DNA from 3 places in the Paenibacillus sp. FSL H3-0469 genome. Region 3 is predicted to be linked to each of the others. Evidence: riboswitches for the same ligand, from Rfam matches in the RefSeq annotation. Region 3 holds a riboswitch; each other region holds the start of a gene.

Region 1 (3,251 bases), 990 kb from region 3:
ATATGGCGGGAGAATAATCTCGTCTGTGAATCCGCGCGCCAGCAGCCCCTGCGATAATCCGTAATAACGGTGCATCGTGTTGCCGAACAACGCTCCTGCCATGGCCGCAGTCTCCCGCAGTCTAGCCTTGTAGCCACGGCGGCCTCCGCGCAGTCTGCGGGCCAGCAGCAGACCATGCGCTGCATCACTCAGCAGGAACAGGAAGCGGTACATAATCAGCATCAGCTCCAGGACAATCTGCGGCATCCGCAGCCTGCGCAGCACCTGCAAAAGCTCACTAAACGGAGTAGTGAACATCAGGAAAAAGAAACAGCTCATGCAAGCAGAGATTCTGGCCAGCAGCCCCCCTGCCCGCTGAAGCCCCGCCGCTGTAACATATACCGGAAGGTTCAGTCCCGGAAGCGGGAATATACCAGCCTGACCCGCTGCCGGATGCCCGAATTCCACGAGCAGTGCCGGTACGCTAAGCGCATAGAACAGCAGCGCTGTGCCGAACAGCATGCCATAAGCACGGAAGGGAATACGGGCCTGCAATACACACCAGGACATCATCCATAGGGTGATTGCAGCCTGCAGTACCGGATGTACGGTGTAAGAGAGCAGGAACATCAGGGCTGCGAACGAGCTTTTCCACATAGGGGACAACTGGCGCAGCGCATTATTGTAGGAGAGAACGTCAATCCGCCGGATCACTTGCTGCTATGCTGCTTCGTCCCGCCTTGCTTGCCCTTGAGCAGCCCCAGGGTATAACCGATCACTCCGGCACCAATCGCTGCCTGCAATGCAAACAGCATACTCTCCGTCTCCCCCGGGAGCTCAGTCAGCGGCTTGAACCACGGCTTATAATCAGGATTAATCTCGGTAATTACACCTTCAGCCGCATCATCCGCCCCGCCGAATTCCCCGTTGACCAGCAGCAGCGGCAGAATAACCAGCAGAATAACAACCAGCAGCATCAGTCCGTTTTTCATTTTATTGCTCATTAGGCTCTTCCTCCGTTCACCTTGCGTTTCAGCAGCGACAATTCATTCGGGCTATACGATTTCAGCCAATTCCACAGCAGTACCGTCAACAACCCTTCACTGATGGCCAGCGGGATTTGCGTCACGGCAAAGATTCCCCCGAATTTGAGAAAAGAAGCCAGAACGCCGCCATCCGCCGCCGGAAAAGCCACCGCCAGTTGAAAGGAAGTCACTACATACGTACTCAGATCAGCTACCGCTGCCGCACAGAACAAAGCCAGCTTCTCGCGGTCCGGCAGCTTCATCATCAGCTTATACACGGCATATCCGGCAAAAGGACCCGCCACCGCCATCGAGAACGCATTGGCCCCAAGCGTAGTGATCCCGCCGTGCGCCAGCAGCAGCGCCTGAAACAGCAGGACAATCGAGCCGATTACGCTCATGGGCAGCGGCCCCAGCATTACCGCACCCAGTCCGGTACCGGTTGGGTGGGAGCTGCTTCCGGTAACGGAAGGCATTTTGAGCGCGGACAGAACGAAGGTAAACGCCCCGGCCAGACCCAGCAGCAGCTTCAGCTCCGGGTTCTCCCGGGTCATGACTCTCAGCTTGAAGATTCCCAGCACAAAGAACGGGATAAACGCCGCCCACCAGAACACCGCCCAGCCTACCGGCAGGAATCCTTCCATAATGTGCATCGCGCGGGCCGTACCCGGTTCGTTCAGCATAAAGTAGACCGTAAATCCGGCAACCAGTGCCGCAAAGCTCCACCCTCTGTGTTTTTTCATTTGTCACCCTCCATGTTTGTTGATTTCCCAATCTAAGATCATAAAGCCCAAAAAACCCACCCTAAAGGGTGGGAGTGTATGTACGCAGGCAAATTCGATGGAGTGCGCAGCCTGAAGCCAAGCAGAACAAGGGGCTTACTTCGTCCCATCACTATGGTCCGTATCCTTGTATCCCGCAGCTATCAACCGGTGCCCTCGCTAAGCTCCAAGATTCCTCCGGTCCATCAGGGCAGAACGCCTCTTCTCATTAACCTATCCGTACACCGCTCCTATCCGCGTAGAGTCGTGGTGTGCGTCGACAAGGTAGGTCTCCTGGCTTGGAATACAGGCGCCGCAGGCTTCGTCTTCCCCGGGGCTTCCCGAGTGACCTCATGAAGTGCAGCTCTTCCATACAGTGGCGGGACCGCTCGGGAGTTGCACCCGATTCCCTGTTATCCCTTGCCGCATCCGGCAAGAGCACCTTGTTTCATCGCTAATTCATCTCACATCATAGCGGACCCGGCTCAGCGTGTCTGTGATATAAATTGGAAAAGCTGTCCTGCAGCCAATCATGGCTTGTAGAAATTTTATTTGAGTAATATAATTATTAACTATATAACTTGAACGTGGAGGCATCTGATGAAACTTGATCTAACCGAACAATCCCTGCCCGTGTACGAGGCCCTGTCCAGTACCGTGCGTCTGCACATGCTGCGGCTGCTGTCCGATAAGCCCATGAACGTGAAGGAGCTGGCCGCAGCCCTCAAGCTCAGCAGTGCGATTATGACCATGCATGTGCGAAAGCTGGAAGCCGCCGGGCTGATCACCAGCCACATGGCTCCCGGTAAAAGCGGGCTGCAGAAGATTTGTACACTGGCCGCCGACGGGGCAGAGATTGTTTTTCCGGGACAAGCCCGGACTCCGCGCAGAGGATACCGCAAGGACATCCCGGTGGGGCATTATTCCGACTTCCAGATCGAGCCTACCTGCGGACTGTCTACGACGGAGAGGGTCATCGGGCACTTCGACGATCCCCGTTACTTCTGGGACCAGGAGCGGGTGAACGCCGGAATTCTTTGGTTCGGCAAGGGGTTCGTCGAGTATAAAATCCCGAATTTCCTGCTGTCCAGCCAGCAGCCGGAGGAGCTTGCCATCACGATGGAGATCGCCTCCGAAGCCCCGTCGATTAACAATAACTGGCCGTCGGATATTACCTTCACGCTGAACGGACAATCGCTTGGCTTCTGGACCAGCCCCGGTGACTACGGAGATAATCCGGGAAAATACACCCCGGCCTGGTGGCCTGCACTCACCAATCAATACGGCCTGCTCAAGCAGCTGCGGATTACGCAGTCGGGCACCTTCATGGACGGGCAAAAGCTGTCGGAAGTCACCCTCGATCAGGTAGGCATCCGTAACAAACAATGGACCTTCCGGCTCTCTGTCGAGGAGGATGCCGAGCACATCGGCGGTCTCACCCTGTTCGGGAAAGGCTTCGGTAACTACAACGAGGATCTGGTGTTTG
Region 2 (3,251 bases), 590 kb from region 3:
CAAGCTGCTCGCCGCCCTCCCAGACGCCTTCACGCATCATGAAATCGGAGGCTTTGGCCTTCTGGGAAGCCTGAATACGGAAGCGGTGCAGCAGGCCGTCGAGCGCAATATCCATATAGTGAGTGAGGTCATCGAAGAACCCTTCTTCATCAGCAGCGAGACGGCGGTTGGTTATCGTGCCGTGGGCCAGACCAAGACGCACCAGGTTGAGCGTGTTGAAGGACAGGTTGCCTTTGCCGGAGCAGTGGTTACGTCCGAAGCGGTCGCCGAGCACACGGGTGCGGCAGCCCATGGTAGCGAATTCGGTATCCGGGTCAGCCGGATCATAATATTGCATATTCAACGGAGCGTCCAGGTTGGCGAAGTTCGGATACAATCTGCGCGCCGAGCACTCGGCTGCCTTCAGGAACAGCTCGTAGTTAGGATCACCCGGCTGCTGGTTGATGCCTTGCTTACATTTGAAGATCTGAATCGGGAACACCGGCGTCTCTCCGCTGCCCAGTCCGTTCATGGTGGCCGTCAGCAGCGAGCTGATCACAAGCTGGCCCTCCGGGGAGGTACAGGTGCCGTAGTTGATGCTGGTAAAAGGAATCTGTCCGCCGGAGCGGCTGGACATCGTATTCAGGTTATGTACCATACTCTCTGCGGCCTGCAGAGTCTCGCTCTCTGTCTCCTTAAGGGCAAAACGGAAGGCGCGCGGATACTGCTCAGCCAGATCGCTGCGGCTCATCGTAATCTCCCCAAGCTCAGACACTTCTGCATTCTCCTCGAAATACTCCAGACCTTTGCGGAAGAGCTTGGAGAAGGATTTGGTAACATAAGGGGCCAGATCATAATCCAGCTTGTTGGCGGATACGCCGCCGTATTGCGCATTCTGCTGTGACTGGAAAATAATCGCCACCAGCGACATCGCCGTCATAATCGAGTTGGGAGGCCGTACACTGCCGTTGCCGGTATTGAAGCCTTCACGGAGAAGCCGTTCGAACGGAATGAAGATGCAGTTCGTGGTTCCAATGGCGTATTGATCAAGGTCATGTACATAGACGACATTATCCAAGGTAGCCTGTACCAGCTGTGGCGGCATGGTGAAGTTGCGGGCATACCATTTGGAGTATTCACTGCCGAACTTGCTCATTTTGCCGGAAAAGCTCTCCCCGTTCAGGTTGGCGTTCTCGCGCAGCAGATCCAGATCCCGGCTGTCGATAATATCCCGTCCCAGATGAATGACCTCTTCCAAAAGATCCTCCTGTGCAGCTTGTCCTTCGTTATAACGTTTCTCCAGCAGTGTCATTATATAACTCTCTCCTCTCGGGTATTGTAAGCGTTAAAAAAGCACCTCCGGCCGGGAAGGCCGGAAATGCCCGAATGCAGGATGCAAAGCTCCAGAAAGCGGAAATTTGCCTGTGGTCTGGGTGGAATATACGAGCAGACAAGGGACGAATAGCTTTCGCCCGTTCTTGTATATTCCGCAGAGCCGATACCTGAAGATAATCATTTGATCGTCCTCAGGTATCGGCAGCCTCTGGCCCGATTGACGGAAGGCTAACTCTGCTATGGCAGGCCGCATACGGACACCTCCCCTGTTCCTCGCAGGAGTCTAAGCGGTGCCACCGAAACAGGCAGGTCTCCTGGCTTCCGGCAACTCCTCCGGCGCCTTCCCGGGGGGCTTATTCCGCCCCTTAGTGGCAATTAGCCGGAGAATGCGGCCCTGGGCATCGCACCCTGGGAGCATCCGGTTACAGTGGCGGGACCGCAGCGGCTTTGCACCGCGCTTCCCTATTAAGTCTCACCTCTATTACTAGGGGTGAAACACCTGTTTCTACTATATTTTGATATCGTTCAATAAACGTACCGCAATATATTGTGTTTGTAAATGTTTTTTTGCAATCCCGCACGGGGAGCGGGTTCGGCGCTTTTACTCACAGCTGATCCACAGTTAGTCCACAGGTAATCCACAACTTTCCTCTAAATCTGCCTTGAATTTTTCATAAATTCTCCGAAAATACGCCACAAAGAATCCATAAATAGAGTGCGTCTAATCCTCGTAATCTTTTTAACGAATATTGAGAGAGTAGCGGGGCGGGCAGGGGATTTGTGGGAAGCTTGGCGAAGCGGTACAATAAGAGGATAATCAGGGGGCAGGCAGATCAGATAATCAGGAGGGTGATTACGATGGCAATTGGCGAAGTGACCGTTATTCCGGTTGGCACAGGCAGTACCAGCCTCAGCAGCTATGTGGCCGAGATGCAGCGCGTGCTGGAGACGGTGGAGGGCATAACCTACGAGCTTACTTCCATGGGAACGATTATTGAAGGGCCGGTAGCGCGGATTCTGGCTGCGGTAGAAGCGCTGCATGAGTCGCCGTTCACCGCCGGGGCGCAGAGAGTCTCAACCTCGCTCAAGATCGACGACCGGCGCGACAAGCCCTCCACCAGCCGCAGCAAGCTGGAATCCGTGGAGCGCAAGCTGCAAGGAGAGTAACCATTATAGTATCTAATCAGAATTAACCGATAAGGAGCGGATTCTTCATGACAGAAGCAGCACAGCAGATCGGAATTCAAATGTATACATTGCGTGACCAGACGGAACGCGATTTCCTCGGTACACTGGCCAAGGTGGCAGAGATGGGGTACCACGCAGTGGAATTCGCCGGTTATTTCGGTGTATCTGCAGGGGAACTGCGCCGTAAGCTGGATGAGCTTGGCCTGGCTGCCCCTTCGGCGCATGTAGGCCTGGACTTCAGCAGTCTGGATAAGATGGAACAGGCATTAGCCAAAGAGATTGAATACGGTATAGAGCTCGGACTGCAATATATGATCACCCCGTCGGCACCGCTTCCGCCGAACCCTTCCATAGAGGATGTAACAAGAATCATTCCATTCCTGGAGAAGGCTTCCGCGATGGTCCGGGCGGCAGGGATGCAGTACGGTTATCACAACCATGATTATGAATTCGCAGAGGTTGACGGCAAGGCGGTCATCGATATCTGGCTGGAGCAGATTCCTGCGGAGCAGATGCTGGCAGAGTTCGATTTGGGCTGGGTACACAGGGGCGGAGCTAACCCGGCTCAATATGTATCACGGTACGCCGGACGTGTTCCGCTGGTCCACATTAAGGATTTCGGAGCAGACAATGAGGAGACTGATCTTGGAAAGGGAGAGGTAGATTTCCGGAGCGTCTTCGAGATCGCGGAGCAGAGCGGAATTCTCTATTATATTGTAGAACAAGAGGCTTATGAGGTATCCTCCCTT
Region 3 (3,251 bases):
TTTCGGTGCAAACAGCAGACTGCCCTCACTCACACCATTCATCAGCTTGCGGTCATACGCCGTGTATACCGACTCCAGCGCCCAAGGCGAGATCGACTTCACATCGGCAAAAGCCGGACGGTCCGCCGCCGCAGAAGCCACCGTTACCGGGACCGTATGACGGACAACTGCTGGGGTTTTATCCTTCAGATATCCCGTAACCGTCAGGGTATATTTATTCGCCGGCAGACCTCCGACCACAACAGCCACGCCCGCAGCATCTGTAACTGCTGTTTTACCGCCGATGGTTACCTGTACGCCTGCTGCCGGTGAAGTTACCGGATCAGAGGTGAAGGTCGCCTCATTCCATACCCATTGCTTCTGGGTTACCTGCACCTTCAGCTCTTGTCCAGGCTGCGGCTGTGCGGGAGTCACGGTTACGGCATCAACCACCTGCGTGTTGTCCCCGCCATAATAGACTACTATGCGGTCATTCTCCTCCAGCGCGAAATCGCCCATCCCTACACTTGGATAGATCCATGCTCCGCCGCGGGCAACCACATACATCCAGCCATCATATCCGCCAAAAGTACCCGCAATCACGCCGCCGATCCCCGTCACATAATTGCCTGCTTCATTGACCAGGGCCAGGCGCTTAGCGGCGGCTGTCTTTTCCAGTGCCTTAAGTACATTTCCGGCGTACACGCTGCCCTCAGCCAAGGTTCCATTTGGACCTTCCACAGTAACCGAGACACTTACCTGAGGATTCTTCACTGGTGTGCCGCTAAAATCAAAGAGCTTGCCGCCTGTACCAAACAGCTTGTACGCTACCAAAGCCTCCAGAGCCTGCTCCGTTGAGAGCGGATTGGAGCTGCCGCCCGCAGTGTGGACGAATCCGCCACCCTCTGCGCTGAAGCTCAGCAGCTTGCTGACCAGATTGATCTGGCCTTTGGTGTACTCTGCTCCCGCCGGATCAATGCCGAAGGCAGACAGACCGATAATGGCCTGAGCCACACTCTCGCTGCTGTCGCCATATCCGCCGTTCTTGTCCTGTGCCTTAGCCAGCCAGGCTGCCGCCCGCTGACCAGCAGTATTCACGGCTGCTTCCTGCTTGTGTCCAGCCAGTGCATTCAGCGTCATCGCTGTCATATCCGGATCACTCGCACCCGTGGTCAGGGTGAAGCCGCCGTCCGGGTTTTGCTTCGCCAGAATCTCTGCCAGCAGCTTAGACTGTGTCCATTTCGCATTTGCCGGGATTGTATAACTGCCGGAATCCAGAGCCAGCAGTGCATAGACCGGATTATTCAGCGTCTGGCCGGTAATTGCCTCGTGATTGTAGAGCTTCTCGATCAGGTTATAGCCTGCCACCTTCTCAGGGTCGCCGCCCAGTGCCTTAACAGCAAGTGTGATGCGGGCATAGTCCGTAGCTCTGGCAAAAACACCCTTAGCCTCACTCAGCTTACCTTCAAGCGCCTTCAGATAGCTGGCTGGAACCTTGTAGCCTGCTTGTGCAAGGCCAATCGCCTGCCAGTCCGACTGGACTCCGTTCTTCAGCATGTATTCTGCAGTAGCATAGACCGCAGCGGTCACACTGGCTGCCTCACTTGCGGGCAGAGCGGATACCGCCGGTGCGGAAGTTCCGCCTGCCTGTGCAGCAGCAGCTTGTCCTGCCGGGGCTACGGCTGCTCCCAGCAGTGCAAACAGCATGATAACAGCAAGTCCCAACCGTGTGAACCTGAATGATAGAGAATGGTTCTTCATAACTAACCTCTTTCCTGAAATAGAATGGATAAATCCTGCTTCCTTACGCAGATAGAGCAGCAACCTAAAGACCGCCCTATGCAGGGCGGCCGGGGAAGAACTTTCGCACAGGGCGGCTGAGGGAGTTGATTACTCTCCCACATTACATACTATACAGCACATACAGCCCTCGCCAATATCAGCATCTGCTTCACATTCTTACCCCCGAAGAATAGAAACAACATCGAAAAAGGCAGGTCTCCTGGCTCATACTTCACCGCTTCCCCCGCCTTCCCATCCGCTTAGCAGACAGTGGCTCTTCAGGAGTTGCTCCGTATTTACAGTGGCGGGACCGCGCCGGACTTGCACCGGGCTTCCCTTTTAAGCAGATTCCTCTATTAGACATAGCCCTGCCAGCATCTGCTAGCGACAGCGCGCGGTCTCTAAGGCAATCTGCACCTTTTCCTCAAGCTTATTAAATTTTAATATTCTCAAACCATCATATCGACTATTCCCCTGTATGTCTATAGACAAGCTACATCTATTCCAGCTCCCCCAAAGCTCAGCCCATTCCGCACAAAAATCCTGAACAGCACATGCCCGCTCCTCCGGCACATCGTACTATTCAGGACTATAAAAAGTTACTCTTCTGCTGCTAATCAAGACGTTGGTCTACTGCTAATCAACACACTAGCGCACCTATGGAGACACCGGCAGAAGGCCGATTGTATTATGTACATCAGAATTAGTATAAAAGCAGCTGATAACGCATTCTGTTGCACTTCATACCATCAATTCCGGCAAATCCCCTCAGCCGGGCCAAATCCCAAAAATCTACTGCACCAAATACAACAGAACGCCATATTAACTCCATTATGCCTGATTCTAGTGTACGAAGTGCAATTGAGAAGCTTCTTTCGGACATCAGCGCACTTATAGGCTACAATTCACATATGTCGATTGAATTACTCTGAGCACTACCCGATCGCGTTAGTTAAAAGCTTACGCAGCCTGCTTATGGCCGCTGTGTTATTCCGCATCCGTGTCCGCTTCCGGGCTTGCGGAAGCGGATGGCTCCGCACTAGGCGCGGCTGTAGCTGTAGCTTCCGGGGCGCTGCCCGGATCTGCCGCCAGCTTCAGCGAGTATCTTCCGGCGGTGATCATATCACCCGCCGCCAGCTTCGCGCCTGCTGATAGCTCCACCGTCACCTCGTATACGCGTGACGGAAGATTCCCCGCCGCCGCTGGAGAGGCGGCGGCTCCACTGTCCGCATCGCCGTCCGCTCCGGCACCTGCTTCACCCTTCGCATCGCCGTCTACTCCGGCGCCTGCCTTACCGCTCGCATCGCCGTCCACTCCGGCTCCTGCTTCACCCTTCGCATCGCCGTCCACTCCGGCGCCTGCTTCACCCTTCGCATCGCCGTCCACTCCGGCACCTGCCTCAGCCTTGGCACCGCCGTCCGCTCCGGCTCCTGCCTCACCCTTCGCACCGCCGTCCGCTCCGGCACCTGCCTCACCCTTAGCACCGCCGT

What was found. Region 3 has a riboswitch for cobalamin ahead of NSS83_RS24715 (S-layer homology domain-containing protein). Riboswitches for the same ligand answer to the same signal wherever they lie in the genome.
Region 1: another riboswitch for cobalamin. It lies ahead of NSS83_RS28880 (energy-coupling factor ABC transporter permease); the one in region 3 lies ahead of NSS83_RS24715 (S-layer homology domain-containing protein).
Region 2: another riboswitch for cobalamin. It lies ahead of NSS83_RS22235 (anaerobic ribonucleoside triphosphate reductase); the one in region 3 lies ahead of NSS83_RS24715 (S-layer homology domain-containing protein).

Annotation. Positions count from the first base shown of each region.
Region 1 is NZ_CP150302.1:6,624,695-6,627,945, reverse strand. It holds gene cbiQ (cobalt ECF transporter T component CbiQ) at 1-693, opposite strand, end outside; gene NSS83_RS28885 (energy-coupling factor ABC transporter substrate-binding protein) at 690-983, opposite strand; gene NSS83_RS28880 (energy-coupling factor ABC transporter permease) at 983-1,747, opposite strand; cobalamin riboswitch at 2,032-2,226, opposite strand; gene NSS83_RS28875 (ArsR family transcriptional regulator) at 2,366-3,251, shown strand, end outside.
Region 2 is NZ_CP150302.1:5,044,884-5,048,134, forward strand. It holds gene NSS83_RS22235 (anaerobic ribonucleoside triphosphate reductase) at 1-1,291, opposite strand, end outside; cobalamin riboswitch at 1,601-1,832, opposite strand; gene NSS83_RS22240 (MTH1187 family thiamine-binding protein) at 2,173-2,481, shown strand; gene NSS83_RS22245 (sugar phosphate isomerase/epimerase) at 2,529-3,251, shown strand, end outside.
Region 3 is NZ_CP150302.1:5,634,320-5,637,570, reverse strand. It holds gene NSS83_RS24715 (S-layer homology domain-containing protein) at 1-1,740, opposite strand, end outside; cobalamin riboswitch at 1,954-2,147, opposite strand; gene NSS83_RS24710 (hypothetical protein) at 2,749-3,251, opposite strand, start outside.